DNA from 2 places in the Oerskovia sp. Root918 genome. Region 1 is predicted to be linked to the other one. Evidence: riboswitches for the same ligand, from Rfam matches in the RefSeq annotation. Region 1 holds a riboswitch; the other holds the start of a gene.
The links. Region 1 has a riboswitch for cyclic di-AMP ahead of ASE27_RS02715 (C40 family peptidase). Riboswitches for the same ligand answer to the same signal wherever they lie in the genome.

Region 1 (3,356 bases):
GGTGCCTGGCGGTGCGAGGTGCCGAGCACGGACGTGCCGGCCTCGACGAGCGCGCGCACCTGTGCGTCGCGGACCTTGGAGGGCCCGCAGCCGAAGCGGCCGTCGCTGGGCAGCAGGTGCGGGGGGACGGTGATCTGGGTGGGCTCAGGCACAGGGCAACGATAGTCCGGCCTGGCGCGAACACCGTCGGGCGTCCACAATGTCGGTGGCTCGGACCTAAACTAAGGTCAGCGGCCCGCCGGTGCGGCAGGTGCCCCCAAGCCCCCAAGCGACAGGAGCGCGACGTGACCGACCTGATCGACACCACCGAGATGTATCTGAAGACCATCTACGAGCTCGACGAGGAGGGCATCGTCCCCCTGCGTGCGCGCATCGCGGAGCGACTCGGACACTCGGGACCCACCGTCTCCCAGACGGTGGCCCGCATGGAGCGGGACGGTCTCGTCGTCGTGACGGGGGACCGTCACCTCGAGCTCACCCCGGACGGCCACGCCAAGGCTCAGCGCGTCATGCGCAAGCACCGCCTCGCGGAGCGACTGCTGACGGACGTCATCAAGCTCGACTGGGAGTTCGTGCACGTCGAGGCCTGCCGGTGGGAGCACGTCATGAGCGAGCTCGTCGAGAAGCGCCTCATCGGCCTGCTCGACCACCCGCACTACGACCCCTACGGCAACCCCATCCCGGGGCTCTCGGAGCTGGGTGAGGACATCCAGGAGATCGAGTACCTCGACGGCGTGGTGTCCCTGCCGGCGTACGTGGCCGCCGCGGACCGCGCGGGACGCCAGCCGGGCGGGCTGCGCGTGGTCGTGCAGCGCATCGCCGAGCCGCTCCAGACGGACACGGACCTGCTGGCCCGCATCGCGGCCGCGGGCATCCTGCCCCGCCAGGAGGTCACCGTCACGCCGGAGGCGGGGTCGTTCACGGTGTCCGCGGAGGGTGCGGAGACGGTCCTCGACCTGCCCGACGACGTCGCTCGCCACATCTTCGTCACGGCGCCCTGAGCGCAGCGCACCACGGGTTCCGCCGCCGCCCCGCACCCCCTTCGTGGGGTGCGGGGCGGCGGTGTTCTCGGCGCCTTCGCGGGGTGCCCGGGGCAACGATCTTGTGCCGGTTCGTCCTGCTATACCAGGCCTTTCCAGGGCGTCGTGACGGGAACGTGACATTCACCCGGAGGTCGTGTACGTTCGGTTCTGCTTCACGGATGAATCGTCCGTCGAGGCCCTTGCGCGGAACGCCGAACCCTGTCACCGCGCGAGGAGCACCACGACCCGATGACAGGGACGGGGGACCCAAATTCGGGTACCGGAAACGGTGCCCTTGGGGTGAAGCCAGACGGACCTCGGTCCTGACGGCCGGGTGATTCTCCCACCCGAACCCGACAGCTGACCTCGCAGGCGTCCAGGAGAGGTATCCAGTGAACGCAGTCACGACCGGCGCACGCCACCGTGCAGCGCGACGCCCGCTTTCCACCCTTGCTTCGGCGGCGACGGCTTCCTCCGTCGGCCGCCGCACCGCTGTCGTCGCTGCCTCGTCGGGACTGATCGTCTCGATGCTCGGCGCGATGCCCGCCAACGCTGCGCCCGTCGACCACGACACGGCCAAGCTCAACACCGTCGACCTGAACGCACTCACGACGCAGGCCCGCGCCGCGCTCGAGTCCGCTCCGTCCGTCACGGTCGCCGCTGAGGCCGGCTTCACGATCGAGAGCGCGGCCGTCGCCGTGACCCCCGCTCCTGAGCCCGAGCCCGAGCCCGTCGTCGAGCGCGCCACGCAGGCCTCCTCGCGCTCGGCCGCACGCACCGCGAACACCACGGCCACCACGTCGACGACCGAGAAGGCTGCTTCGGTCTCCGTCCCGGCCTCGGCCAACGGCAGCGCGATCGTCTCGATCGCCAGCCGCTACGTGGGCGTCCCGTACGTCTACGGCGGCACCACCCCGGACGGCTTCGACTGCTCCGGCTTCACGAGCTACGTCTTCGCGCAGGTCGGCATCACCCTCCCGCGCCAGTCGAGCGCCCAGGGCAACGTCGGCACCAAGGTGTCGCGTGCCGACGCTCAGCCCGGCGACCTGATCTGGACCCCCGGCCACATCTCGATCTACGCCGGTGACAACATGCAGATCGACGCACCGCGTCCCGGCAAGACGATCCAGTTCCGTCAGATCTGGCAGTCGAACCCCACGTTCATCCGCGTCGCCTGAGTCCCCTCGCAGGCCTCTGAGCCTCGCGGGAGCGATCTTCCGCAGCTCGAACAGCACCCCGTCACCCTGCCTCGTGCAGGGGGACGGGGTGCTGTCGTTCGCGGGGGAGCGAGGGCCGGGCCGACGGCAGGCGGGCCGTGGGAGCGCAGTGCGCCGACGAGGGAGCGACCCGCCCCTCCGGGGGTCCGGCGTCTCGGTGGACTTTGCCTGTTCTTTCGATAGGTTTGTCTCAGGATGGTGCTTCACCATCGGGAGGAGATGAAACCATGACTCGTGCAGAGATCGTGCTCGTCGGGGTCGACGGTTCGGAGCCCAGCCTGCACGCCCTGGACTGGGCGGCTGCGTACGCGCGCCAGGTCGGCTGGCCCCTGCACGTCGTGTGTTCGTACTCGCTCCCGTCCTTCACCGCGGCCTCGCTCGACGGCGGCTACGCGGCCCTGGACGACACCGCGATCCAGGAGGGTGCCAAGGCGGTCCTGGCCGAGGCCACCCAGCGGGCCGAGGCCGCGGGCGTCAGGACGACCGCCGCGATCGCGACCGGCGACGCCGCCGGTGTCCTGGTCGAGCTCTCCAAGGACTACAGCCTGGTCGTGGTGGGGACCCGCGGGCGGGGTGGGTTCACCGAGCGTCTGCTCGGCACCGTCTCGTCGGCGCTGCCCGCTCACTCGCGGTGCCCTACGGTCGTCGTGCCCCTGAAGTCGGGCGGGGAGGGCGGCGAGCTGCCGGCGATCCAGCCGCTCAAGCGGATCGTGGTCGGCGTGGACGGCTCACCGTCGGCCGACATCGCCCTGCGGCACGCCATCAAGCAGGCCAGGGCGTGGAGCGCCGAGCTCGTCGCCGTCGCCGGCGTGCCCGTCGGGGCGGGGGCCGGGCTGCTCGCCTGGCTGCCGGCCTCGATCGACCACCAGCAGGTCCTCGACGACATCACCGAGGGGCTCAACGTCATCGTGGACCGGCACGAGGCCGAGAACCCCGACGTCCCCATCAAGCGGATCGTGCTCGACGGGACGGGGGCCGAGCTCCTCACGGAGTTCTCGACGGCCTCGGACCTCGTGGTGGTCGGGTCGCGCGGGCGTGGTGGATTCACGGGGTTGCTCCTGGGCTCGACGAGCCAGGCGGTCCTGCACCACTCGGCCTGCCCCGTCATGGTCGTGAC
Region 2 (3,356 bases), on a different contig from region 1:
GATTCGGCACCTACGCTGCTCGGACGCTCGCCGCACCGGCGCCCGCGTGCCCCGGCGATCCCGAGACACACCGGAGTCCTCATGAAGAAGCTGCCCGCCGTCCTCACCGCGCTCGTCGTGACAGCAGCCCTCGCGGGGTGCTCGACCGGAGGGGATGCACCCCAGGCGGAGGCGCCGGCCTCGTCGGCCGCCTCGGAGGGGGTGGCGCCGGCCGAGGCGAACGACACGGACCTGCACTTCCTCGCGATGATGACCCCGCACCACGAGCAGGCCGTCGAGATGAGCGAGATCATCCTGGCCGTCGACGGCGTGAGCGACGCGACGCGCGACCTCGCGCAGCGGATCCTCGACGGGCAGGCCGAGGAGATCGGGATCATGCGCGGCTGGGCCGACGCGTGGGGGCAGGACGACCTCATGCAGATGCACTCGGTGCACATCGCGAACGGCATGCTGACGGGCGACCAGATGGGGTCGCTCGAACGTCTCGCGGACGCGAGCGCGGGGGACGCGACAGCGGTGGCAGAGGCCGAGAAGACGTTCCTCGAGCTCATGCACTCGCACCACGAGGGCGCGATCGCGATGACGCAGGGCGAGATCGCGGACGGTGGGTACACCGACCTGCAGGACCTCGCGCAGCAGATGGTCGACGTGCAGACGGCCGAGATGGCCGAGATCGACGGGCTGCTCGGGCGGTAGCACCGCGCGCCTTCCTCGCGCCGCCGCGCGCCTGCCCCGCCCCGCGCGAACGCTACCGGCCGGTAGCGGCCCGCCGTGGCTACACTCCCGGACGTCGGGAGAAGGGGGGCAGCATGGTCGACAGGGAGCTGTCGGAGATCGTCGGGACGCCCCAGGACGGGGGCAGGTCCGTGCTGACGACGGTGCAGGTCTCGATCCTGTCGGGGCTGAGCGCGGGGCTCACGGACGAGGCCATCGCCGGTCGCCTCGGCATCAGCGTCCGCACGTGCCGTCGGCACGTGGCGACGCTCTTCCAGGTGCTCGGTGCGACGAGCCGTTTCCAGGCGGGGGTCCTGGCCGCGCAGCGCGGCTGGGTCGCGCGGCGCGTGCGGCACCGACCAGAAGGTGCGCCGTCCTGACCGATGAGTTCTGCTGGTCGGTGCGGTCTGACCCCTCGACCGCACCTGCTGGACCGAGAGAACCGAGGACCCCATGTCTTTTCAGGCGTACCTGGACACCATCGAGGACAAGACGGGGCTCACCCCGCGCGAGCTCCTGACGATCGCGCAGCAGAAGGGCTACGACGACCCGTCGGTCAAGGCCGGCGTGATCGTGGAGTGGCTCAAGGAGGACTACGACCTGGGTCGTGGCCACGCGATGGCGCTGGTCCACGTCATCAAGAAGGGGCCCACGATCGACAGCAAGCACGTCGGGTCGACCGGTACGCACCGCGACGAGTCGGACACCCTGTGGTTGGACGGCAAGGCGACCAAGCCCGCCTGAGGCGGGGCGTCCCGCCGTGCCCGACGGCGGCGCGCGCCCTCTCGCAGAAGGTGCGGTTCGTCGACGAAAGGGATCGATGTCCGACTCGCGGAGTTCGTTACCTCACTGTGACAATCCCTCTCTTGCCATGTACCGTCGATTCTGCTTCGCAGAGAACCCTCTCGCCGGAGCCCTCAGGTGGACGCCGAACCCTGTCACCTCCCGAGGCCACGAACTACACCCATGACAGGGGTGGGGGACCCATTCTTGTGGGCACCGGAGACGGTGTCCTTGGGGTGAAGCCGCACGGACCTCGGTCCGCACGGCCGGGTGAGCTTCTCCGACCCGAACCCGACAGCTGACCTCTCAGGCGTCCAGGAGAACACTCGTGACCTCACGCACGTCCGCGCGCCATCGTGCTGCGCACCGTCCTATCACCCCCTTGACGTCCCTCGGACGATCCGCCGCGTCGAGCGTCAGCTCGGTCGCCCGCCGCAGCGCCGTCGTCGCGGCCTCGTCCGGCCTGCTGATCTCGGTCTTCACGGCTCCGGCGAACGCGGCCCCCTCGACCGACCAGGCGAAGACGTCGGTCGGCACGGTCGACCTCGCCGCCGTCACCGCTCAGGCCCGCGAGGCCCTGCAGACCAGCCCTGTGGTCACGGTCGCCGCCGACGCGGCGCTCGCGATCGAGCAGGCCCCGGTCGCCGTGACCCCCGCACCGGAGCCCGAGCCGGAGCCCGAGCCGGCTCCCGCGCCTGCACCGCAGCGTGCCGCCGCGCCGTCGCGCTCGGTCGAGCGTGCCGCGCCCGCCGCGACCAAGACCGTCCAGGCCGCCGCCCCGGCGCCTGCGGCCTCCGGCTCGTCGGTCGTCGACATCGCCATGAAGTACGTGGGCGTGCCCTACGTGTACGGCGGCTCCTCGCCCAGCGGGTTCGACTGCTCGGGCCTGGTCCAGTACGTGTACGGACAGCTCGGCGTCTCGCTCCCGCACCAGTCCGGTGCGCAGCGCAACGCGGGCACGGCCGTCTCGGCCTCCGAGGCTCGCCCCGGAGACATCATCTGGACCCCCGGTCACGTCGCGATCTACGCCGGCAACGGCATGCAGATCGAGGCCACGACCCCGGGCAGCACCGTCAAGTACAGCAAGATCTGGCAGAACAACCCGACGTTCGTCCGCGTCGGCTGATCTTCCCGCCCACGAGGCCCCGTCCACAGCACTGTGGACGGGGCCTCGTGCGTTCCCGGGCACGAGCGTGCGAGCGGGGCGGCGCCCCCGGGACATCGCTCCCTGGGCGGCGCTCCCTGAGGTGCGCTCCACGACCACCGCCGCGGATGAGTTGTCAGAACGTGGCCGGGCCATACCCCGGCCACGTTCTGACAACTGATCCGGGGGCTCCGCAGCCAGTCGGCCGGACCCGCCGCTACCGCCGAGCTGTCAGAAGTGGCCCGGGCTCACCACCGGCCACGTTCTGACAACTCATCCGGGGCCCTTGGTAGGTTCCACGCGTGGACCCGTCGTCGGAGACCGCCCTCGCACGCCTAGCCGCCCTCACGAGCGACCTGCCCGAGGCGCCTGACCGGCACGTCCTCGAACCGGTCGCCGAGGCGGTCCGCGCCGCTGCGTCGGCCGGCGCCTCCCCGGACGAGATCGCGGTGGCCGGATGCCTGTCGGTCGCCTGGGTCGGTGTTCTGCTCGGGAACGGGCCGAGCCCGTCAGACGACGATGGTCGCCACGAGGACCACCGCGAGCAGCACGAGGTAGGCCCGGGCGTGCACGTGGTCCGGCATCCGGCCGACGAACCGGCGCGTGAGGACGATCCCCAGGACGGATCCGATCGCCAGGCCGACGAAGGCTGAGAGGTCGACGTAGCCGAGGTGACCGGCCCCGAGGACCGATGCCGAGGCGCCCCCGGCCACCA

Region 2: another riboswitch for cyclic di-AMP. It lies ahead of ASE27_RS18610 (C40 family peptidase); the one in region 1 lies ahead of ASE27_RS02715 (C40 family peptidase).

What each region holds. Positions count from the first base shown of each region.
Region 1 covers NZ_LMJG01000001.1:633,858-637,213, forward strand. Annotated here, with positions in the region: gene serC (phosphoserine transaminase) at 1-152, opposite strand, end outside; gene ASE27_RS02710 (metal-dependent transcriptional regulator) at 285-1,001, shown strand; cyclic di-AMP (ydaO/yuaA leader) riboswitch at 1,223-1,412, shown strand; gene ASE27_RS02715 (C40 family peptidase) at 1,562-2,200, shown strand; gene ASE27_RS02720 (universal stress protein) at 2,467-3,356, shown strand, end outside.
Region 2 covers NZ_LMJG01000017.1:67,913-71,268, forward strand. Annotated here, with positions in the region: gene ASE27_RS18595 (DUF305 domain-containing protein) at 82-696, shown strand; gene ASE27_RS18600 (response regulator transcription factor) at 810-1,094, shown strand; gene ASE27_RS18605 (DUF4287 domain-containing protein) at 1,168-1,458, shown strand; cyclic di-AMP (ydaO/yuaA leader) riboswitch at 1,631-1,825, shown strand; gene ASE27_RS18610 (C40 family peptidase) at 1,880-2,623, shown strand; gene ASE27_RS18615 (sulfite exporter TauE/SafE family protein) at 3,151-3,356, opposite strand, start outside.